4 regions of the Streptomyces endophyticus genome follow, and region 3 is predicted to be linked to each of the others. Evidence: riboswitches for the same ligand, from Rfam matches in the RefSeq annotation. Region 3 holds a riboswitch; each other region holds the start of a gene.
The links. A riboswitch is a leader RNA that binds a small molecule or an ion and turns the genes downstream of it on or off. The one in region 3 is predicted to bind cyclic di-AMP.
Positions count from the first base shown of each region.

Region 1: another riboswitch for cyclic di-AMP. It lies ahead of OKJ99_RS04250 (C40 family peptidase); the one in region 3 lies ahead of OKJ99_RS19405 (M23 family metallopeptidase).
Region 2: another riboswitch for cyclic di-AMP. It lies ahead of OKJ99_RS37180 (M23 family metallopeptidase); the one in region 3 lies ahead of OKJ99_RS19405 (M23 family metallopeptidase).
Region 4: another riboswitch for cyclic di-AMP. It lies ahead of OKJ99_RS26025 (transglycosylase family protein); the one in region 3 lies ahead of OKJ99_RS19405 (M23 family metallopeptidase).

Region 1 is NZ_JAOZYC010000015.1:4,991-10,765, forward strand. It holds gene OKJ99_RS04240 (M23 family metallopeptidase) at 1-124, shown strand, start outside; gene pcrA (DNA helicase PcrA) at 161-2,638, opposite strand; cyclic di-AMP (ydaO/yuaA leader) riboswitch at 2,825-2,976, shown strand; gene OKJ99_RS04250 (C40 family peptidase) at 2,985-4,184, shown strand; gene OKJ99_RS04255 (hypothetical protein) at 4,269-4,622, opposite strand; gene OKJ99_RS04260 (C40 family peptidase) at 4,926-5,775, shown strand, end outside.
Region 2 is NZ_JAOZYC010000184.1:178,911-184,685, reverse strand. It holds gene OKJ99_RS37190 (M16 family metallopeptidase) at 32-1,393, shown strand; gene OKJ99_RS37185 (M16 family metallopeptidase) at 1,411-2,778, shown strand; cyclic di-AMP (ydaO/yuaA leader) riboswitch at 2,970-3,132, shown strand; gene OKJ99_RS37180 (M23 family metallopeptidase) at 3,146-3,946, shown strand; gene OKJ99_RS37175 (GntR family transcriptional regulator) at 4,169-4,855, shown strand; gene OKJ99_RS37170 (HPr family phosphocarrier protein) at 5,037-5,318, opposite strand; gene OKJ99_RS37165 (bifunctional acetate--CoA ligase family protein/GNAT family N-acetyltransferase) at 5,507-5,775, shown strand, end outside.
Region 3 is NZ_JAOZYC010000122.1:191,748-197,522, reverse strand. It holds gene OKJ99_RS19415 (ABC transporter permease) at 1-445, shown strand, start outside; gene OKJ99_RS19410 (tyrosine-protein phosphatase) at 626-1,423, opposite strand; cyclic di-AMP (ydaO/yuaA leader) riboswitch at 1,807-1,977, shown strand; gene OKJ99_RS19405 (M23 family metallopeptidase) at 1,981-2,763, shown strand; gene OKJ99_RS19400 (SGNH/GDSL hydrolase family protein) at 2,936-3,763, shown strand; gene OKJ99_RS19395 (TetR/AcrR family transcriptional regulator) at 3,806-4,444, opposite strand; gene OKJ99_RS19390 (APC family permease) at 4,661-5,775, shown strand, end outside.
Region 4 is NZ_JAOZYC010000139.1:43,264-49,038, forward strand. It holds gene OKJ99_RS26005 (Ppx/GppA phosphatase family protein) at 1-456, opposite strand, end outside; gene OKJ99_RS26010 (DUF501 domain-containing protein) at 453-995, opposite strand; gene OKJ99_RS26015 (FtsB family cell division protein) at 1,022-1,513, opposite strand; gene eno (phosphopyruvate hydratase) at 1,607-2,887, opposite strand; gene OKJ99_RS26025 (transglycosylase family protein) at 3,365-4,084, opposite strand; cyclic di-AMP (ydaO/yuaA leader) riboswitch at 4,089-4,247, opposite strand; gene OKJ99_RS26030 (transglycosylase family protein) at 4,428-5,474, opposite strand; gene OKJ99_RS26035 (recombinase family protein) at 5,714-5,775, opposite strand, start outside.

The DNA.
Region 1 (5,775 bases), on a different contig from region 3:
CGCGCGGTCCGGGAACTCCGGCAACTCGACAGGCCCGCACCTCCACTTCGAGGTGCGGCCCGGCGGCAGCGCGGCGATCGACCCGCTGCCGTGGCTGCGCAGCCACGGCATCAACCCGAACTGAGCCGCCCAAGCCCTCCCCCGAGCGGCTACAGCGCGACTACAACTTCTCGACCGGCGCGTACCGCAGCAGCAGGCGCTTCGGCTTCGGGTCGCCGAAGTCGATCGACGCCTCCGACTTGTCGCCCGTGCCCGACACGCCCACGACCGTGCCGAGCCCGAACTGGTCGTGCGTGACGCGGTCACCGACGGAGAGGGCCACCACCGGCTTGGAGTTCGCCCGGCTCGTGGCGAAGGCCGGCGTCGTACCCGTGCGGGAGCGCGAGGACGACAGGGAGGCCGCGATGCCGCCACCGATGCTCTTGGTCGAGGCCGCCGGCGTTGACGGGCCCGTGCGCTTCCAGTCCAGGTGGCCGGCCGGGATCTCCTCCAGGAACCGGGAGGGCGGGTTGTACGAGGGCTGGCCCCAGGCGCTGCGCATGGAGGCGCGCGTCAGATAGAGGCGCTGTCGCGCGCGTGTGATGCCCACGTACGCGAGGCGGCGCTCTTCCTCCAGCTCCTTGGCCTGGCCGAGGGAGCGCATGTGCGGGAAGACGCCGTCCTCGAGGCCGGTCAGGAAGACGACCGGGAACTCCAGGCCCTTGGCGGTGTGCAGCGTCATCAGCGTGATGACTCCGCTCCCGTCGTCGTCCTCGTCGGGGATCTGGTCCGAGTCGGCGACGAGGGCGACGCGCTCCAGGAAGTCGGAGAGCCCACCGCCGCCGGTCTCGGTCTCGCCCTCTTCGCCCGCCTCCTGCTCGAACTCCAGGGCCACGGCGGCGAGTTCCTGAAGGTTCTCGATCCGGGTCTCGTCCTGCGGGTCGGTGGAGGCCTGCAGTTCGGCGAGGTATCCGGTGCGCTCCAGGATGGCCTCGAGGACCGTGGCCGGGCCCGCGCCCGACTCCACGACCGTGCGCAGGTCCTCCATCAGCGTGTTGAACCGCTTCACGGCGTTCGCCGAACGGGCCGCCATCCCGTACGCCTCGTCGACGCGGCGCAGCGCCTGCGGGAAGGAGATCTTCTCGCGCTGGGAGAGCGCGTCGATCATCGCTTCGGCGCGGTCGCCGATGCCGCGCTTGGGCACGTTGAGGATGCGGCGCAGCGGCACCGAGTCCTCGGGGTTGGAGAGCACGCGCAGGTAGGCCAGGACGTCCCTGACCTCCTTGCGCTCGTAGAAGCGGACGCCGCCGACGACCTTGTAGGGCAGGCCGGTCCTGATGAAGATCTCTTCGAAGACACGGGACTGCGCGTTCGTCCGGTAGAAGACGGCGACGTCGCCCGCCAGCGCGTCGCCCGCGTCCGTGAGCCGGTCGATCTCGTCGGCGATGAACTGTGCCTCGTCGTGCTCGGTGTCCGCGACGTAGCCGGTGATCTGGGCGCCGGGCCCCTCGTTGGTCCACAGGTTCTTGGGGCGGCGCGACTCGTTGCGCTCGATCACCGCGTTCGCCGCGCTGAGGATCGTCTGCGTGGAGCGGTAGTTCTGCTCCAGCATGATCGTCGTCGCGTTCGTGTAGTCCTCTTCGAACTGCAGGATGTTACGGATCGTGGCGCCACGGAACGCGTAGATCGACTGGTCCGCGTCACCCACGACGCACAGCTCGGCCGGGTCCGCGTCCTCGCCGTCAGTGGGGCCGACCAGCTCGCGCACCAGCGCGTACTGCGCGTGGTTCGTGTCCTGGTACTCGTCGACCATGACGTGGCGGAAGCGGCGGCGGTAGTGCTCGGCGACGTCCGGGAACGCGCGCAGCAGGTTCACCGTCGTCATGATCAGGTCGTCGAAGTCCAGCGCGTTCGCCTCGCGCAGACGTCCCTGGTACATCGCGTAGGCCTGGGCGAGGGTCTTCTCGAAGCCGTCGGCCGCGGTCGCCGCGAAGTCCTCCTCGTCGATCAGCTCGTTCTTGAGATTGCTGATCTTGGCGCTGAAGGACTTCGGGGGGAACTTCTTCGGGTCCAGGTCCAGGTCGCGGCAGACGAGCGCCATGAGCCGCTTGCTGTCGGCGGCGTCGTAGATCGAGAAGGAGGACGTGAAGCCGAGCTTCTTGCTCTCCCGGCGCAGGATGCGCACGCACGCGCTGTGGAAGGTGGAGACCCACATCGCGTTGGCGCGCGGGCCCACCAGGTCCTCGACGCGCTCCTTCATCTCGCCCGCGGCCTTGTTCGTGAACGTGATCGCGAGGATCTGGCCGGGGTGCACGCCGCGCTCGGCGAGCAGGTACGCGATGCGGTGCGTGAGGACGCGGGTCTTGCCGGATCCGGCGCCCGCGACGATGAGCAGCGGGGAGCCGCCGTGCACGACGGCCGCCTGCTGGTTCTCGTTCAGCCCCTCCAGGAGGGAGGCCGAGTCGAGGACCGGGCGCGGGGCGCCGTCCCGGTAGTGCGTGTCCCTGCCTTCGGGCGCGCCGAGCTTCCCGCCGAACAAGTCGTCCGGCATCGGCTCCGGGGCCCCGTCGTCGTGCTCGGGGTCCGGGGGCGGCGGCGGGGGTTCCTCCGCGCTGTTCTGGAGGCCGGTCAGGAAGCTGTCGTCAAAGAGGCTGCTCATCGCTCTACGAGTCTAGGCGGCCCCACTGACAACCCGTGGCTGCCTTCGGAACTCCGAGGACCCTCCAGAGGGCAGATCACGAAAATGTATCGGGCATATCGAACATCAACCTTCACAGCAGCCACACGAGTTGGCTACGGTGCAGCCGGGCAGCCCGTCCCCCCGCCCGCGAATGTCGCGGCGAACGGGAAGCCCCCGCTGAGTTCCGTACGCCGTAAGGCAGGGAACCGGGGACCCAACCGACCTTGGGGTGAATCGGTCAGCCGACCGTAGGGCAGCCTTCCGCGTACCACGCCCGAACCCGACAGCTAACCCGGTAGGCGGACGACGGAAGGAGTCGCCTGCCTTGGCGTCGCACCGCAAGCCCCGCAGCCGTTCCCGGATGACCGGCGGCCTTCGCACGACCCCCGCGGTCGGCATCACGACCGCCGCCCTCACCTCCGTGGCACTGCTCTCGCAGACGGCACAGGCCGCGCCCGCGCAGCCGTCGTCGAAGCCGCGCCTCGAAGAGGTCCAGCAGAAGGTCGACACCCTGTACCGGCAGGCCGAGGTCGCCACCCAGAAGTACAACGGGGTGAAGGAGCAGACCGACTCCAAGAAGCAGCAGGTCGACAAGCTCCTCGACGATGTCGCGCAGCGCACCGACGAGATGAACACGGCCCGCCAGAAGCTCGGCAGGTACGCCGCCGAGCAGTACCGCTCGGGCGCTGTCAGCGACACCGCGACCATGTTCCTCGCGGACGATCCGGAGGACTACTTCTCGCAGCGCCAGCTGATGAGCCGGCTCACCGACGAGCAGAAGAAGTCGGTCGACGACTATCAGTCACAGGCGCGCGAGACCGCGAAGAAGCGCACCGAGGCGCAGTCGAGCCTCCAGGACCTCACCGAGTCGCAGACCGAGCTGAGGTCGTCGAAGGAGACCGTCCAGACGAAGCTCTCCGACGCGCGCAAGCTGCTGGCCGAGCTGACCGCCGAGGAGAAGGAGCGGCTCGCCGCGATCCAGAAGGCCAAGGAGGCGGCGGCCCGCAAGAAGGCCGCGGAGCTGGCCGCCAAGCAGAAGGCGGCGGAGGCGGCGAAGCGGGAGGCGGCCGAAAAGGCGCGCCAGCAGGAGGAGGCCTCCGGCTCGTCCTCCGGTTCCTCTTCCGGTTCCTCGGGGTCCTCCTCCGGCTCGTCGGACGCCTCGTACGCCACGAAGGCCGCGCAGGCGCTCGCGTTCGCCAAGTCACAGGAGGGCAAGCCGTACGTGTGGGGCGCCACGGGCCCGGACTCGTACGACTGCTCGGGTCTGACGCAGGCGGCGTGGAAGTCCGCGGGGATCTCGCTGCCCCGGACGACCTGGGACCAGGTCGAGATCGGCAAGACGGTGCCGCTCTCCGATATCCAACCCGGTGACCTGGTGTTCTTCTACGACGACATCAGCCACGTGGGCCTCTACATGGGCGACGGCATGATGGTCCACGCGCCGAAGCCGGGCGCGGTCGTGCGCGAGGAGTCGATCTACTACGACGGCACGTCGTCGATCCACAGCGTGGTGCGGCCGGCCTGATGTGCGCAGAAAAATGTCGCAGTTATACGTCTGACTGCGACATTTTTCTGAGCGGGCCCCACTCCGGGCCGGGAGACCGGATTCTCAGGTCCAGAGCACCGCGATGAAGATGTTGACGACGGTGAGCGCGCCGACGGTGATGAAGAGGCCCTTCTCCGCCTTCTCCTCGTCCCGCTTCACGTAGACGATGCCGAGGATCACGATCAGGAGCGCGAGCTTCACGCCGATCTTGATGTTGTTCACGGTGCTGCCGTCGGCCTGATTGAGGCCGACCAGGGCGACACCGGTCACCAGCATGGTCAGGGCGCCGTGCAGCATCGCCTTGTTGAAGCGGGCCGCGCCCTCCTTCATCGCCGACATCTGCGTGAGGAAGCCGCCGAGCAGCGAGGCGATGCCGATGACGTGCAGGCCGACGAAGAGGTGGATGAGTACGTCCATGGCTCGGAGCCTAACCGGACGCCCATGGCCCACTACGGGCGCCCCTTTGCCACTCTGTTATCACTCTCCGCCACCACCCGTAACAAACAGGCCAGTTACGAACAATCCGGCGCCAACCCGTTACGCAGAGGTTTAGCGTCCTTTCTCAGGTGACCGGCTCCCCACCGCCGCCCGGGCCAGGGGCGGCAGTCGGACACCACCGCCGAGAAAGGTCCGGCGGCGGCCCGCTCCCCCTGTGCGGGCCGCCGCCGGACGCGCGACCGGGGGTCGTGCGTTTCGGGCGGCCGTCCAAAGGAGGACCTTGTGCCGGCAGCGCACCGCAAGCCCCGACCGCGTTCGCTCAGCGGCGGGACGGTCCGTACCGCGGCCGCCCTCGCCCTCGCGTCCGCGGCCACCGTCACCGCCCTCGACGGCGGGGCGGCGCACGCGGAGCCCGAGCTCAGCCCGGCCCAAGTGCGGGCCAAGGTCGACAAGCTGTACCAGGAGGCGGAGGTCGCCACCCAGAAGTACAACGGGGCGAAGGAGAAGGCGGACGGGGCGCAGAAGAAGGTGGACGCCCTCCAGGACGAGGCGTCCCGGCGCACCGAATCCCTCAACTCCCAGCGCCAGAAACTGGGTTCGGTGGCCGCCTCCCAGTACCGCACGGGAGGCGTGGACCCGTCGGTCCAGCTGCTCCTCTCCTCCTCCCCCGACACCTACCTCGACAAGGCTGCCCTCACGGAGCGCGCCGGCGCCCGGCAGGCCGCCGCGGTCACCCACGTACGGGGCGAACTCCGCGAGATCGACCAGCTGCGCGGCGACGCCGACGACACGCTCTCCGAACTCCGCGCCAAGAAGGCCGAGCTGCAGGACAACAAGAAGAAGGTGAAGCGAAAACTCTCGGAGGCCCGCCGCCTCCTCGACCGCCTCACCCCTGAAGAGCGCACCCCCGCCCCCGCGCAGAGCGGGCACGCCTCACGCTCGACGGAACGCGCCGACCTCTCCCAGGCCCCCAACGCCCGCGCCAAGGCCGCGATCTCCTTCGCGTACGGCGCTCTGGGCAGTCCCTACGTATGGGGCGCCACCGGCCCCTCCGCCTTCGACTGCTCGGGCCTGACGCAGGCCGCGTACAAGGCGGCCGGGGTCTCACTCCCCCGCACGACGTACTCCCAGA
Region 2 (5,775 bases), on a different contig from region 3:
TTGTACCGCGATCGAAGGGACGTACATGCCCATGGGTCACACGGCCACCGCCGAGGCCGGCTCCGGCGGCCTGACAGCGACCGAGCACCGGCTGGCCAACGGCCTGCGCGTGGTGCTCTCCGAGGATCATCTGACCCCGGTCGCGGCGGTCTGCCTCTGGTACGACGTCGGCTCGCGCCACGAGGTCAAGGGCCGTACGGGCCTGGCTCACCTCTTCGAGCACCTGATGTTCCAGGGCTCGAAGCAGGTGCACGGCAACGGGCACTTCGAGTTCGTCCAGGGCGCGGGCGGCTCGCTCAACGGTACGACGAGCTTCGAGCGCACCAACTACTTCGAGACCATGCCCGCCCACCAGCTGGAGCTCGCGCTGTGGCTGGAGGCCGACCGCATGGGCTCGCTCCTCACGGCTCTTGACGAAGAGTCGATGGAGAACCAGCGGGATGTCGTGAAGAACGAGCGGCGCCAGCGCTACGACAACGTGCCCTACGGCACCGCGTTCGAGAAGCTGACCGCCCTCATGTACCCCGAGGGGCACCCGTACCACCACACGCCCATCGGCTCCATGGCCGACCTGGACGCGGCCACCCTCGAAGACGCGCGGAACTTCTTCCGCACCTACTACGCGCCCAACAACGCGGTGCTGTCGATCGTCGGCGACATCGACCCCGAGCGGACGCTGGCCTGGGTCGAGCGGTACTTCGGCTCCATCCCCGGCCATGACGGCAAGCCCGCTCCGCGCGACGGCGCCCTCCCGGAGACCATCGGCGAGCAGCAGCGCGAGCTCATCGAGGAGGAGGTCCCGGCGCGCGCCCTGATGTCGGCCTACCGGCTCCCGCAGGACGGCACGCGTGCGTGCGACGCCGCCGACCTCGCCCTCACCGTTCTGGGTGGCGGCGAGTCCTCGCGCCTGTACAACCGGCTCGTACGCCGTGACCGCACCGCTGTGGCGGCCGGCTTCGGCCTGCTGCGCCTCGCCGGAGCGCCGTCCCTGGGATGGCTGGACGTGAAGACTTCCGGAGACGTCGAGGTGCCGGTCATCGAGGCCGCCGTCGACGAGGAGCTCGCCCGGTTCGCCGAGGAGGGCCCGAGTCCCGAGGAAATGGAGCGGGCCCAGGCACAGTTGGAGCGCGAGTGGCTGGACCGCCTGGGCACGGTCGCGGGGCGCGCCGACGAGCTGTGCCGCTACGCCGTCCTGTTCGGCGACCCGCAGCTCGCCCTGACCGCCGTGGGACGCGTCCTGGACGTGACCGCCGAGGAGGTCCAGGAGATCGCCAAGGCGCGCCTGCGCCCCGACAACCGCGCGTCCCTCGTGTACGAGCCGACCGCGCCCGCCGACACCGAGCACTCCGAGACCGCCGAGACCGCCGAGAACGCTGAGGAGGCGGGCCAGTGACAGAGCAGCTCGCGAACATGGACTTTCATCCCCGGCCGCAGGCGGGCGAGCCCAAGCCCTGGGCGTTCCCGGCCCCGGAGCGCGGCGTGCTCCCCAACGGCCTGACGATGCTGCGCTGCCACCGGCCCGGTCAGCAGGTGGTCGCCGTGGAGGTGCACCTGGACGCGCCGCTGGACGCCGAACCGAAGGGTCTCGACGGCGTCGCGACGATCATGGCGCGGGCCTTCAACGAAGGCACCGACAAGCACTCCGCCGAGGAGTTCGCCGCTGAGCTGGAGCGCTGCGGCGCCACGATGGACGCGCATGCCGACCACCCCGGCGTCCGTGCCTCCCTCGAAGTGCCGGCCTCCCGCCTCTCCAAGGGTCTCGCCCTGCTGGCCGACGCCCTGCGCGCCCCGGCCTTCGACGACAGCGAGATCGAGCGCCTCGTCCGCAACCGCCTGGACGAGATCCCGCACGAGAGCGCCAATCCGGCCCGGCGCGCCGCCAAGGAGCTCTCCAAGCAGCTCTTCCCGGCCGACGCGCGCGTGTCGCGTCCGCGCCAGGGCACCGAGGAGACCGTCTCGGCCATCGACGCGGCGGCCGTGCGTGCCTTCTACGACCGGCATGTACGCCCCGCCACCGCCACGGCCGTCGTCGTGGGTGACCTGACGGGCATCGACCTGGACGCCCTCCTCGCCGACACGCTCGGCGCCTGGACCGGCGGCGGTGCCGAGCCGCGCCCCGTGCCGCCGGTCGTCGCCGACGACACCGGTCGCGTGGTCATCGTGGACCGCCCGGGCGCCGTGCAGACGCAGTTGCTCCTGGGCCGGGTCGGACCGGACAAGCACGACCGTGTGTGGGCCGCGCAGGTCCTCGGCACGTACTGCCTGGGCGGCACCCTCACGTCACGCCTGGACCGCGTCCTGCGCGAGGAGAAGGGCTACACCTACGGAGTGCGGTCCTTCGCCCAGGTGCTGCGCTCTGCGCCCGACGGCAGCGGTGCCGCGATGCTCGCCATCAGCGGCTCGGTGGACACTCCGAACACCGGACCCGCGCTCGACGACCTGTGGAAGGTCCTGCGCACGCTGGCGGCCGAGGGGCTCACGGATGCCGAACGGGACACCGCCGTACAGAACTTGGTGGGTGTGGCCCCGCTGAAGTTCGAGACCGCCGCGGCCGTCGCGAGCACCCTCGCCGACCAGGTCGAGCAGCACCTGCCGGACGACTTCCAGGCGCAGGTGTACCGGCAGCTGGCCGCCACGGGCACCGTGGAGGCCACGGCCGCCGTCGTGAGCGCGTTCCCCGCGGACCGTCTGGTGACGATCCTGGTGGGCGACGCCGCGCAGATCGAGGAGCCGGTCAAGGCGCTCGGCATCGGCGAAGTCACGGTGGTCGCGGGCTGAGTTCGTCTCCCGAGACACGCCACGATCACCTTCAATCACTACACGATCACAAATGTCCGAATTGGCGTAGAGGTTACCTGTCTGCCCTGTGGCGTGCACTACAAAAGTCGGGTTCCGTTTGTTGATTCAAAGACGCCCCGCTTAGCGTTCCCTCCGGCTGTTCGCCAGACGTACGTCGCGCCCGCGACACCGGACAGTCATCGCCGAGTCCCCGTGGTGCGAGCCAGGGGAGCCGGGGACCCACCGAAGTCCCTGGGGTGAATCGGGCGCTCTTCCCGTCAGGGGAGGGGGCCTGTAGGAGACCTTCCTGCTCCGAACCCGTCAGCTAACCCGGTAGGCGAGAAGGAAGGAAAGGACCAGCCACTTCATGGGGTTCACCCGTGCCACCGGGAAGCACCGCCGTCCCAGCCGCCTGACGCGTACCACCGCTCAGGTCGCGGGCGTCGCCGCAATCACCACGACGGGCGTGGTGGGTGGCCTCGCCGCCCCCGCCCTCGCCGCCGACACCGCGATAGCCCCGCACGACGGCCTCACGCAGGCCGTGGCGATCGGCGACTCGCTGGCCGAGAAGATCGACGCGCAGGCCACGGCGCAGCAGAAGGCCGCCGCCCAGGCGAAGGCCGAGGCAGAGGCCAAGAAGAAGGCCGAGGAGGCCAAGCGCAAGGCCGAGGCGGAGGCCAAGAAGCGCGCCGCCGAGAAGGCCGAGAAGGAGCGCGAGGCCAAGGAGCGCGCCGCCCGCGAGGCCGAGCGCAAGCGCCTGAACAGCTTCGTGTCGCCGATCTCCGGCTCCTACGTCTCCACCGCCTACCAGGCCGGCAGCGGCCTGTGGTCCTCCGGCAGCCACACCGGCATCGACTTCCACGCGTCCAGCGGCACTTCGGTGCACGCGGTCGGCAGGGGCACCGTCGTCGAGGCCGGCTGGGGCGGCGCGTACGGCAACAACGTCGTGATCAAGATGAACGACGGTACGTACACCCAGTACGGTCACATGTCCTCGATCGGCGTCTCCGTCGGCCAGGACGTCACCCCCGGCCAGCAGATCGGTCTCTCAGGGGCCACCGGCAACGTCACGGGCCCGCACCTCCACTTCGAGGCCCGCACCGGCGCCGACTACGGCTCGGACATCGACCCCGTCGCGTACCTGCGCCAGCACGGTGTGAACGTCTGACCCACCAGGTCACACTCCGCGAAAGCCCCGGCTCACCGAGCCGGGGCTTTCGCGTGTGCGGGTCCGCACTGTCCAAAAAATATCCCCGGATTCAGTTCCCTCGTCGGAAATTCAAGTCCGGTGGAATAGAGTCACCGGGTAAACGTTCCGGCCGCGTGTCATTCGCGCTTGACCGGGCGTCAATAGGCCGCGTATCGCGGGCATTGAGGCGGAGGTCGAGTCATGCGCATTCCCGCACAGTCGGTATGCACAGCGATCCGCGACGACATCGTCGCCGGCGTCTACGAGCGCGGCGGCAGGCTCACCGAGGAACTGCTCGCACGTCGCTACGGGGTCTCGCGCGTGCCCGTGCGCGAGGCGCTGCGCACCCTGGAGGCGGAGGGGTTCGTCGTCACGCGCAGGCACGCGGGCGCGTGCGTGGCCGAACCCACCGAGCGTGAGGCGGCCGACCTCCTGGAGATCCGCATGCTGCTCGAACCCATGGGCGCCGCCCGCGCCGCGCAGCGCCGCACCGAGGCCCACCTCAAGGTCCTGCGTGGCCTGGTCAGGCTGGGGCAGGAGCGCTCCCGGCGGGGCCAGAGCGAGGATCTGCGCTCCCTCGGCAGCTGGTTCCACGAGACGCTCGCCCAGGCCTCGGGCAGCCCCGGCCTGATCACCCTGCTCACCCAACTCCGCCACAAGATCGCCTGGATGTACGCCGTGGAGAGCCCGGCCCGGCCGGCCGAGTCGTGGGCCGAGCACGGCGCCATCGTCGACGCCGTGGCGCGGGGAGACGCGGAGCGCGCCCGCGCCCTGGCCGCCCTGCACACGGAGCGCGCGACGGCCGCCCACAGGCTGCGTGTCCCCCGCGCGGGCGAGCGTGTGAGGACTTCGCAACATGCAGTCAACACGGTGGGCCGCCAGGTTTAACAACGGCGCCGTATACAAAGAAGTGCACTATTCGGCGAATGGATTGAATGAGGTGCGGGCCGATTTCCGCTGCCTGTTTCTGCTTTTCTCTGTCGCCCAATTCGTGCCGCAATGGCGAACGAAAAAGCCGCGCGTCCCGAAGGGGAACGCGCGGCTCAGCCGTACTGCTTTTGTCTTTGTGTCAGACGGTCTCGGGAAGCTCCTCGAGCCCCTCGGCGACCAGCTTCGCCAGACGGTCGAGCGCGGCGTCCGCGCCCTCGGCGTCGGAGGCCAGCACGATCTCCTCGCCGCCCTGCGCGCCCAGGCCGAGCACGGCCAGCATGGAGGCGGCGTTGACGGGGTTGCCGTCGGCCTTGGCGATCGTCACGGGAACGCCGGCCGCCGTGGCAGCGCGGACGAAGATGGAAGCGGGGCGGGCGTGGAGACCCTCTGCCCAGCCGACGTTGACGCGGCGCTCAGCCATGTGATGCTGCCCTTCAGGTGTCTCACGGTTGTCTAGACCAGTGTTCCATATCGGGAGGCGTGCGTGACGCGGACCCAGGTCCTCACCGGCACGGCCCTTCGGTCCTCCATAGGGTGCCTTCCGTACGCACGGGCCGCGACCCGTACGACCGACCGCCATCTGTCGGTGCCCGGCCCTACTCTTGCGACATGGAGACCGCGTCGGACCGGCATGCGTACCCCGCCCACTGGGAGGCCGACGTGGTGCTGCGTGACGGCGGCACCGCGCGGATCAGGCCCATCACGACCGCGGACGCCGAGCATCTGACCAGCTTCTACGAGCAGGTCTCGGACGAGTCGAAGTACTACCGCTTCTTCGCGCCCTACCCCCGCCTGTCCGCCAAGGACGTGCACCGCTTCACCCACCACGACTACGTGGACCGGGTCGGTCTCGCGGTCACGGTGGGCGGCGAGTTCAT
Region 3 (5,775 bases):
CGAGCCGCTCACCGCACTCGGCAAGGTCACCGACGCCTCGGGCTACGCCGTCGCGCAGAGCGTGGACAGTGAACTGGGCGCCTGGTCCAACTACATGATGGCCGCGGTCCTGGGCGGCTTCGCCGCCGTCGCCGCGGTCAACACCCTGGTGATGACGGTCCTGGACCGACGTCGCGAACTGACCGTGCTCCGCCTGGTCGGCTCCACGCGCCGCCAGGTGCTGCGGATGCTGCGCTGGGAGAGTCTGCTGGTGTCGGCGGCGGGGCTGGCGCTGGGCACGACCATCGCGCTGATCACGCTGACCCCGATGATGCGCGGCATGACGGGGGAGTCCCCGTACATACCCCCGCTGGTGTACGGCACGTTCGCGGCAGGCGCGGTGTGCCTCGGCCTGCTCGCCGTAACCCTCCCTGCCCGCGCGGCACTTCGCGACAGAGAGGGGTGACGTCGGGCCTCGGCCGAGGCGGTGCTGCCGGGCGTCAGGTGCTGCCGGGCCTCGGCCGAGGAAGCGCTCGGGCGGACGCTAGGGCCCTTCTGACGGGTCAGGCTGGACGCGGACGGCGTCAATGGGCGGTGCAGGCGCGTGCCAGACCCCGCGACTCCGGCAAGATCCGTCAGAAGGGCCCTAGTCGAGGAGGCGCTCGCGCAGTCGCTCGCGCGTCGCCGCGGTGACCTTCAGGCCCTCTTCGAGGTAGCGGTCCGTGCTGCCCCAGTGCTCGTCGATGGTCTCGAGGCCCGCGTTGAGGTACTCGATGCGGGCGTCGAAGAGCGGGCTGAGCAGCTCCATGATCTCGGGGGAGTAGGCGTCCTTCGCGGTGGCGGTGCGGCGCACGTTGTAGCGGCGGTGCTTCTCGTTGGACTTGAGGTAGTCCGCCTCGATGGCGTCGCGCTCCACGCCCACCGCGAGCAGCGTCACCGCGATCGACAGACCCGCGCGGTCCTTGCCCGCCGCGCAGTGCATCAGCGCGGGGAGGCTGTCCTCGGCGAGGGAGTGCAGCACGCGGCTGTGCTCGGCGGTGCGCTCCTTGATCATGGTGCGGTAGGAGTCGACGAGCCGGTTCGCCGCGCGGCCCTCGGAGAGGATCTGGCGCAGCTGGTCGATGTTGCCGTCGCGGACCATGGTCCAGAATTCGGCGCCGTCGGCGGGGTCGTTGAGCGGCAGGTTCAGGTTGCGCACGCCAGGCAGTTCGACGTCCGCGCCTTCCAGCTTCTGGTCCGCGGAGTTGCGGAAGTCGAAGACCGTGTGCAGGCCGAGGGAGGAGAGGAAGGTCGAGTCCTCGGCCGTGGCGTGGGCTAGGTGACCGCTGCGGAACAGTACGCCCTGGCGCACGCGCCGGCCGTCCACGGTGGGCAGGCCGCCGACGTCCCGGAAGTTGCGCACTCCGGTCAGCTCGGGCTCGGTGGACGGTGCGTGCTGCGTCACAGGGGCTCCTCCCAATCGGTGCACCGGCGTTGGGTCGCCGGCGGGCGCGCTCCTGACGATACGACATCGGTTCCACAGGCAACCATCTGTCCGATTCGCACCGTTCTGTGTCAACTGTGCATGAATCGGAGGGGCTTGTGGGCGTGTGCGTGACCGGCTTCATGTTCGTGACGCTGCGTGCCGGGCGGCCCGGATTGCCTCCCCAGTAATCCCCGAAAGTATGGCGTTGGTAAAGCGAAGAATGTCGACGCAGGGTTACACAGGGAAGCCTCAGAAACCCAAGGAATTGCCCCCGTAGATGAATTCGGGGTTTGTCGCCGCCATTGCCGTTCGCCTACGGTCACCAATCAATCCGGTCGGAACGCCTAGTCCTGCCGCCGCCCGGATTCCTTTCGACTACCCGTCACGGCAGGAGCGGGGGACCCACACGCAGTACGCCGCGGAGGGATTTCCCGAAGTGGCTAGGGGTGAAGCCGTGCCCGCACCCCGGGCGCGGCCGGGCATCTCCAGCCCGAACCCGACAGCTCACCTCGTAGGCGACGGAGAGGAAAATCAGCATGCCCGCAAAGGGAAAGCACCGTCTTTCGACCTCCCAGCGCATCGCCCGTGTCGCCGCCGTCGCCTCCGCCGGTGGAGCCGCGCTCGCGCTGCCGCTGATGGGCGCCTCCGGCGCGCAGGCCGCGACGTCCGGCGCTACCGCCGACACCACGACGTACACCGTCAAGGCCGGTGACACGCTCTCGAAGATCGCCAAGGCGCAGGACGTCGGCGGCGGCTGGAAGAAGCTGTACGAGGACAACAAGGACGCCGTCGGCTCCAACGCGGACCACCTCAAGATCGGCGTCAAGCTCGCCGTCGGCGGCGCGGCCGACAGCGACTCCGGCTCCGAGGCCGCGGCCGCCACCGCGCAGGCGAGCGCCAAGACGACCGCCTCCGGCGACTACGCGGCGCCGGTCGACGGCGCCAAGGGCACGGACTACGGCAACTCCGGATCCATGTGGTCCAGCGGCAGCCACACCGGTGCCGACTTCTCGATCCCGACCGGCACCTCCGTGAAGTCCATCGCCGAGGGCACCGTCGTCTCGACCGGCTCGGGCGGCGCGTACGGCAACGAGGTCGTCATCGAGCACGCCGACGGCCACTTCTCCCAGTACGGCCACCTGTCCTCGATCGGCGTCGCCCAGGGCGACACCGTGACGGCCGGCCAGGAGATCGCCAAGTCCGGCGCGACCGGCAACGTCACCGGCCCGCACCTGCACTTCGAGGTCCGCACGACCGCCGACTACGGCTCGGATGTCGACCCGATCGCCTACCTGAGCGAGCACGGCGTGAACGCCTGAGACGTGTCGTAGCGGCTCGTCGACCCGCTCCATTCGGCGCCCGGAGGGAATCCCTCCGGGCGCCGAATCGCGTTCCCCCAGTTATTCCCGAGATCGCGAGTGGGGTATCTCACCAGGCGTCAACCCCTACCTACGATGGCGTAGGTCACTTTTCGCGAGCGAAACTACGTGGGTGGCACACGAATCGAGAGCACTCACGGATTCACTCAACGGCGCGATCCGGTCCTACGCGGCCGTGGGAGACAGCTTCACCGAAGGAGTCGGCGACCCCGGCCCCGACGGAAAGTTCGCGGGCTGGGCCGACCGGCTCGCCGTCCTCCTGGACGACCGTGTCCCCGAGGACACCTTCAGGTACGCGAACCTGGCCGTGCGCGGCAAGCTGCTCGACCAGGTCGTCGCGGACCAGGTCCCCAAGGCGGTCGAGCTCGCCCCCGACCTGGTGACCCTGGTCGCCGGCGGCAACGACATCATCCGCCCCGGCACCGACCCGGACGACGTGGCCGAACGCTTCGAGAAGGCCGTCGTCAAGCTCGCCGACGCGGCCGGCACCGTCATGGTGGCCACCGGCTTCGACACCCGGGACGTGGCCGTGCTCAAGCACCTGCGCGGCAAGATCGCCACGTACAACATGCATGTGCGGGCGATCGCCGACCGCCACGGGTGCCTGATGCTCGACCTGTGGTCCCTCAGGTCCATCCAGGACCGCAGGGCCTGGGACGAGGACCGCCTCCACCTCTCGCCCGAGGGGCACACGCGGGTGGCGCTGCGCGCCGGCCAGGCGCTGGGCATCGACGTGCCGGCCGACCCCGAGCAGGCCTGGCCGCTGCTGCCGCCGCGTGGCACGTTCGAGGTGCGGCGCGACGACATCCACTGGGCGCGGGAGTTCCTGGTGCCGTGGATCGGGCGCCGCCTTCGCGGCGAGTCCTCCGGCGACCGGGTGCAGGCGAAGGGCTTCGTGGACCCGCACGCGGTGAAGGCGCACCTGGAGGCGGCGTCCTGACGCGGTGATCCTCGGCGGTACGGCGGCGCTGACGGCCTTCCGTCAGCGCCCCGTTCCGGTCAACTCGGCGCGCTCGAGCCCCAGTTCGCGGGCGAGCGCCTCATCCACCCACTCCTGCATACGGGCCCGCGACACCGCGGCCGGCCTGGCGCGCCCGTCGCTGTACGCCGTCAGCTGCACGGCGAGCCCGTCCAGCAGCGCCGTGAGCCGCAGCGCCGCCCCCATCGGGTCGGGGCAGGTGAACTCGCCCGCCGCCACGCCCTCGGCGATCACCTCCGCGAGCGCCGCCTTCCACTGCCGGTCGAGGTCCCGCGTGACCTCCCGCAGCGCGGGCTCGCGCAGCGCCGCCGCCCAGCCCTCGATCCACAGCCGCCACCCCTTGGCCTGCCCCGTCGGCGCGTACCAGCGCACCGCGGCACGCAGCCGCTTCAGGGCCGTCGTGCGGCGGCCGAGCAGTCCACGCAGATGGGCCAGGTCGCTCTCGGCGGCGTGCGCGAACGCGGCCGCGACGAGCTTCTCCTTCGTCGAGAAGTGGTACAGCACCAGCGCATTGCTCACGCCGAGCGCCGACGCCACGTCGGCGATGCGCACGGCGGCCACCCCGCGCGCCTCGATCTGTTCGATGGCGGCCCCCAGCAGCTCTTCACGCCGCGCGGCCACGCTCAACCGGACTCTGGTCACGCCGCAAGCCTAGTTGTTCCTGTGCGCCGAACCGTTCACGTGCAGGCCTCTTGACGCCTCGCCGTCGCGCGGGTCACAGTCACGTCACGTTCCACTACTGACTGGCCGTTCAGTCAATAAGTCGGCCGGTCGGGGGTAAGCGCGGCTCGAGCAAGCCCCGCAGTTGTTGTCCGTGCTGTCCGTGCCGCTTTCGTGCCGTCCTCCCCAGGAGCAATCGTGACCCAAGCGCCATCCCTCTCGCCGACCCCGCCCGCCGGGGACGAGCCCGACCTCTCCGAAGGCTGGGGCGAGCAGCGCTCACGGCTGCGCAAGGATCTGCGCAGGCTGGACGTACTGTTCTTCCTCATCTGCACGCTCGTCGGCCTGGACACCATCGGTTCCGTCGCCGCACAAGGCCCGCAGGGTCTGACCTGGATGGTCATCCTGGCCGTCGTCTTCTTCCTCCCCTACGGGCTGCTCGTCGCCGAACTCGGCTCGGCCTTCCCCGTGCAGGGCGGCCCGTACGTATGGACGCGCCTCGCCTTCGGCCGGCTCGTCGCGGGCGTCAACCAGCTCCTGTACTGGATCTCCAACCCGGTCTGGGTCGGCGGCAGCCTGTGCATCATCGCGCTGACCACCTGGGAGGAGTTCTTCACGCCGCTGCCGGGCGTGTGGAAGTACGTCGCCGGGTTCGTGTTCATCTGGGGCGGCGCGCTCGCCGTGGTGCAGTCCGTGCGCATCGGCAAGTGGGTGCCCATCGCGGGCGCCGTCGCGCGCGTGGTGCTGCTCGGCTTCTTCCTCGTGTCCGTCGTCGTGTACGCCGCCGAACATGGCGTGCACGCCCTACCCGCGGGCGAGTTCACGCCTACGTATGCAGGCTTCGTGGCGCTCGTCCCGGTGCTCATCTTCAACTACGTAGGCTTCGAACTGCCCAGCTCCGCCGCCGAGGAGATGAAGAACCCGCGCCGCGACATCCCCCTGTCGATCCTGCGCTCCGGCCTCGCCGCCGTGCTCCTCTACGGAGGCCCCATCCTCGGCATCCTGTTCGTCCTGCCCAGCCAGGAGATCGGCAGCCTGGGCGGCTTCATCGACGCCTGCAAGGCGGTCTTCACCGTCTACGGCGGCTCCATCGCGGCCGACGGCACGGTGACGCTGACCGGGCTCGGCTCCGTGTTCGGCGGGCTCGCCGCGGCGGGCCTGATCATCGGCCTGCTCACCTCCGGTGTCACGTGGGCGATGGGCGCCCACCGCGCGCAGGCCGTGGCGTGCGCGGACGGCGCGGGCCCGGCCTGGCTGGGCCGCATCTCCGAGAAGCACGGCACTCCGGTACGGGTCAACATCCTGTCCGCCGT
Region 4 (5,775 bases), on a different contig from region 3:
GTCGCCGACGACGAACTCGGTGGAACCGCCGCCGATGTCGACGACCAGGTAGGGCTTGTCCAGGTCGGCCCGCCCGGTGAGTTCCTTCGTCGCACCCGTGAAGGAGAACGTCGCCTCCTGGTCACCGGTGATGACCTCGGGCTCGACCCCCAGGATGTCGAGGACACCGCTCACGAAGTCCTCGCGGTTCTCGGCGTCACGGGACGCCGACGTCGCCACGAAGCGGAGCTTCTCGGCACCGTGCTCCTTGATGACCTCGGCGTACTCGCGGCACGCCGCGAACGTCCGCTCCAGGGCCTCGGGCGCGAGCCGGCCCGTCTTGTCGACACCCTGACCGAGCCGGACGATCGTCATCCGACGGTCCAGGTCGACGAGTTCGCCCGTTTCCGGGTTCGCGTCCGCGACGAGCAGCCGGATCGAGTTGGTACCGCAGTCGATGGCGGCGACGCGCGTCACTCGGCCACCTCCGTGGCGGACCCGGTGGACGCGCCCACACACGCGCCCTTCCTCCACCACTCCGGCAGCATCGCGATCGCCTCGTCGCCCAGCGGGTTCACACCGGGGCCCGCGGCCAGGGAGTGGCCGACCAGGACGTGCAGGCACTTCACCCGGTCCGGCATGCCGCCGGCGCTCGGGAAGTTCTCCAGGACCTCGATGGCGTCGCGGCGGGCGATGTAGTCCTCGTGGGCCGCGCGGTACTGACGGGCCAGCTCCGGGTCCGTCTTGAGGCGCTCCGTCATCTCCTTCATCACGCCGTTCGCCTCGAGCGTGCCGATCGCCGACGCCGCACGCGGGCACGTGAGGTAGTACGTCGTCGGGAACGGGGTGCCGTCCTCCAGGCGCGGGGCCGTCTCGACCACGTCCGGATTGCCGCAGGGGCAGCGGTGCGCGATGGCGCGCAGGCCGCGCGGCGGGCGCCCCAGCTGCTCCTTGAACGCCTGGATGTCGGCGTCCGTGGGCGCGGTGGGCTCGGTCTGCGGCGGGGGGGTATCCATCGCTCGGGTGATTCCTTCAGTCTTTGTCAGTTGTCCGCCTGGTCGGCCTTGTCGACGCCGTCCCAGACGTTGGAGTACCAGGGGCGGTCCTCCGCGCCCTGCTCGGCGCGCTCGGCGGCCGAGGTGCGCTCGCTCGGCACCACGTAGCCGGTCTCGCCAGGCATCACCATGTGCAGGCGCTCCCGGATCCGCTGCTCGGCGAACGCGTCGTCCTGCCAGCGGGCCTTCTGGTCGCGCAGCTTGTCGACCCGCTCCTTGGCCTCCTGCTGCTGGCGCCGCAGGTCCTCGATCTCGCCGCGCTGCGAGACGTACTGCCTTATCGGGTACGCGAGCGCGACCACGAGGGTGCACAGAACGAGGGCGAGCAGGGCCGCGCGGCCCGTGAGACGCGAGCGGCGGGCCTGCCGCTTGCTCTGCGAGCGGTAGACGCGCTCGGCGGTCTGCTCACCCAGGACACGCAGGCGGGTGGCCGTCGAGAAGCGATCTCTGGAGTCCCTGTCCCGTACCTTTCCGGGCATCGCCTGCTCCCGCCTCCCCGCTCACGTACGTACGTCCCCGCACACGGTACGGGACCGAGTGCGGGGACGTACGTAACTGCTACCTCGGTGAGGTCAGCCCTTGTAGCGCGGGAAGGCCGAGCGACCGGCGTAGACCGCCGCGTCGTCCAGGATCTCCTCGATGCGCAGGAGCTGGTTGTACTTGGCGACGCGCTCGGAGCGGGCCGGGGCGCCGGTCTTGATCTGGCCGCAGTTGGTGGCGACGGCCAGGTCGGCGATGGTGACGTCCTCGGTCTCGCCGGAGCGGTGGGACATCATGCACTTGAAGCCGTTGCGCTGCGCGAGCTCGACGGCGTCCAGGGTCTCGGTCAGCGAACCGATCTGGTTCACCTTCACGAGCAGGGCGTTCGCCGAGTTCTCCTCGATGCCGCGGGCCAGGCGCTCCGGGTTGGTGACGAACAGGTCGTCGCCGACGATCTGCACCTTGTCGCCGAGCTTCTCGGTGAGGACGTTCCAGCCGGCCCAGTCGTCCTCGTACAGCGGGTCCTCGATGGAGACGAGCGGGTACGCGGAGACGAGCTCCTCGTAGTACTCCGTCATCTCGGCGGCGGAGCGCTCCTTGCCCTCGAACTGGTACTTGCCGTCCTTGTAGAACTCGGAGGCGGCGACGTCGAGCGCGAGGGCGATCTGCTGGCCGGGAACGTAACCGGCCTCCTTGATGGCCTCGAGGATCAGGTCGAGGGCCTCACGGTTCGAGCCCAGGTTCGGGGCGAAGCCGCCCTCGTCGCCCAGGCCGGTGGCCAGGCCCTTGCTCTTCAGGACCTTCTTCAGCGTGTGGTAGACCTCGGCGCCCCAGCGCAGGGCCTCGGAGAAGGACTCCGCGCCGATCGGGGCGATCATGAACTCCTGGATGTCCACGTTGGAGTCCGCGTGGGACCCACCGTTCAGGATGTTCATCATCGGGACCGGCAGCAGGTGCGCGTTCGGGCCACCGAGGTAGCGGAACAGCGGCAGGTCGGAGGCCTCGGAGGCGGCGTGGGCCACGGCGAGCGAGACGCCGAGGATCGCGTTGGCGCCGAGCGAGCCCTTGTTGTCGGTCGCGTCCAGGTCGAACATCGCCTGGTCGATCAGGCGCTGCTCGGTGGCGTCGTAACCGACGAGCTCCGGGCCGATCTGCTCGATGACGGCGAGGACGGCCTTCTCGACGCCCTTGCCCTGGTAACGGTTCGGGTCACCGTCGCGGAGTTCGATGGCCTCGAAGGCACCGGTGGAGGCACCCGACGGGACGGCCGCGCGGCCGGTGCTCCCGTCGTCGAGGCCGACCTCGACCTCGACCGTGGGGTTGCCTCGGGAGTCCAGGATTTCCCGGGCTACGACGACGTCGATGGACGGCACGAGCATCTCCTTCTGGGATGTGACGCAGGCTATGCGGGCGGCTGCTTGGATACGTGGGCCCGCACCCCTGAGCGTAACCGGCTCGCGGGCATCGGCCATCCGAACGCCCGCCTCGTGGACAACGCCCTGAGCGAAATGTTCCTTAACGGAACAAAAACAGCGACCTCCGTCCCGGCTGTGCCGGAAAGGAGGTCGCCGAAGTGAGCGGCCCGTGGGGACGGGGGGCGGGCCCTTCTGACGGATCAGGCCGGACTCGGAGTGCCGTGTCCGGTCGGCTCCGCGAGCGGGGTCTGGTACGTGCAGCTGCAAGGCGGAGGAGGGCGACGACGCGGAGCGTCGGCAACCAACGACAACGCAGCAGATGCGCGTGCCAGACCACGCGACTCCGGCAGGATCCGTCAGAAGGGCCCGGAGGCGGGGCTCGGCGTCCGCCGATGCCGAGCCCGTGCCTGGGTCGGTCCTGCGCGGACCGGACGCTTAGCTGAGGTGCAGCTGCTGACCCGGGTAGATCAGGTTGGCGTCCTTGACGATGTCCTTGTTCTTCTCGAACAGCTGCTGCCAGGTCGTGTCGTGCGCCTCGGCGATCTTGCTGAGGGTGTCACCGGACTCGACCTTGTACTCGCCGTCGCCCTTCTCGACCTTGTTACCGGTCGGGGTGGTGACGGTGTCCTGCTTCGGAGCCTCCTGCTTCGGAGCCTCCTGCTTGGGGGCCTCCTGCTTCGGGGCCTCCTGCTGCTGCGGCTGCTCGCGCTGCTCGGAGCGGTCCGCACGCTGCTGGGTGTCCTGCTGCTGCGAGGACGAGTCGTCCGCGCCACCCTCGTTCGGGGTGGAGGACAGGCCGGAGCCGCAGTTCGGCCAGGCACCGCTGCCCTGCGAGGCGAGAACCTTCTCGCCGACGGCTATCTGCTGCGCCTTGGAGGCCTGGTCGGCGGTGGAGGCGTACTGGTCGCCGCCGTAGGCGGACCAGGTGGAGGACGAGAACTGCAGGCCACCGTAGAAACCGTTGCCGGTGTTGGTGGACCAGTTGCCACCGGACTCGCACTGCGCGACCTGGTCCCACTCGGACGTGGTCGCGGCGGAGGCGGACGTGGCACCCATCAGCGGCACGGCGACGGCGGCAGCGGCGACTCCGCCGAGCGTGGCGACGCGAACGGCCTTGGACGGGCGGCGGTGCTTGTTCTTGCCGGAAAACAGCATGGAGATATCTCCTCACCGACGCCTGCGAGGTGAGCTGTCGGGTTCGGACCAGTGAGTGCCCGGCAGACGCATCCTTGTGCGCTGCTTAACCCCAAGCCCGTCCGGTCTCCCGGAAAGGCGGCTTACCTGGGTCCCCCGCTCCTGCCTACGGCGCTTACGCGTCGACTGTTCCCGTACGGACGTTGGCAGGATTCGGCGTGACGTCCATCGGGGCCCGCTGAAGCGAGCGGTCACGAACGTAAGCGGTCGATCCGTCCGATTTCAAAGTCGATCAGGGGCTTTGAGACCCATGTCTCACTCGCTCGACATCGGACAAAGCCCCTCGAACCGGCCCGAACTCCCGCTACCTTTTGTCCGATCCGTCCCCAAGATCCAGGCTCTGACCAGGAAGGATGAGGTCTGGGTCGGTACCGACCGTCTCCTTGTTCCGCTCATAGAGCGCGTCCCATCCGCCGTGCACGTCCTGGGCCTTCGCGATGCCCCAGAGGCTGTCGCCGGCGTGGACCTCGTACGTGTCGCCGGCGCGCTTGTCGTCGCGCGAGGCGTGACGGCCCTCTCCCGTACGGGAGTCGGAGCCGCCACCGTCGTCGTCGGCGGCGCGATCGCCGCGGTGACGGCCGGACGTGGCGTCGTCCGGGGCCTCACCGGAGGGGGAGGCGGACGGCGAGGCCGTCTCGGAGGCGGCGTCGTCAGAAGGCGCGTGGGACTTGTCACTTGACGGGCTCGGAGAGTCCTCGCCCTGGTTACCGGAGGTATCGCCCGACTCGCCCGCCGAGGGGGCGTCCGACGGGTCGGAGCCCTCGGGGTCGTCGTGACCCTTGTCTCCCGAATCCGCGGAATCCGTCGAGTCCTCCGGGTTCGCCGAATCCGCCGAATCCGTCGCGTCCGTGGAGCCGGTGTTGTCGGCGCTCTCGTCGACACCCTCGTCCGCCTTGTCGCCGGCATCGGTGTCGGACGACGACTCGGAAGGCTGCGGCGACGCGGACACACCCGGGTCGACGTTCGCCGAGTCGTCGTCGTTGGTAAGACCCGACGTGAGCGAGCACATCGGCCAGGCGCTCACGCCCTTGGCGTCGAGGACCTTCTCGGCGACGGATATCTGCTGCGAGCGGCTGGCCTGGTCGGCACGCGGGGCGTAGTCGAGCCCTCCGTACTGCTCCCATCTCTCCTGCGTGAACTGGAGACCGCCGTAGTAGCCGTTACCGGCGTCCAGGCTCCACTGCCCACCGCTCTCGCACTCGGCGAGCTTGTCCCACGCCTGCGTGGTCGCGGCGCTCGCGCCGCTCGCGGCGAACAGCGGGATCGCGATGGCGCTGCCGGCGACTCCGGCGGCGACGACGAGAGCAGGGGCCTGACGGGGGCGACGGTGTCGACCGTTCCCGGAGAGCATGCGGTTGCCTTTCGCGAGACTGATGCTGCTACGCGCGACGGGTGGTGCAAGTGGTGCGGGTTGTGCATGTGTCGCGATGATCCGTGAACGTAGCGGCACTCGAACTCCTGTCACAAGTCGATGCAGCGTAGATCACGTGAAAGTCACATTGTTGACGGTCCGTCAGTTCCGGAATGTTCTGCACCCCGCGAACTGTGCGACGAATCCACACAGTTCGCGGCAATCCAGGCCACCCGCTTTCAGGCGGCCGCCCCACCACCGACCCGCATACCGGAGGAATCCGTACCGCCCTCACCGACGC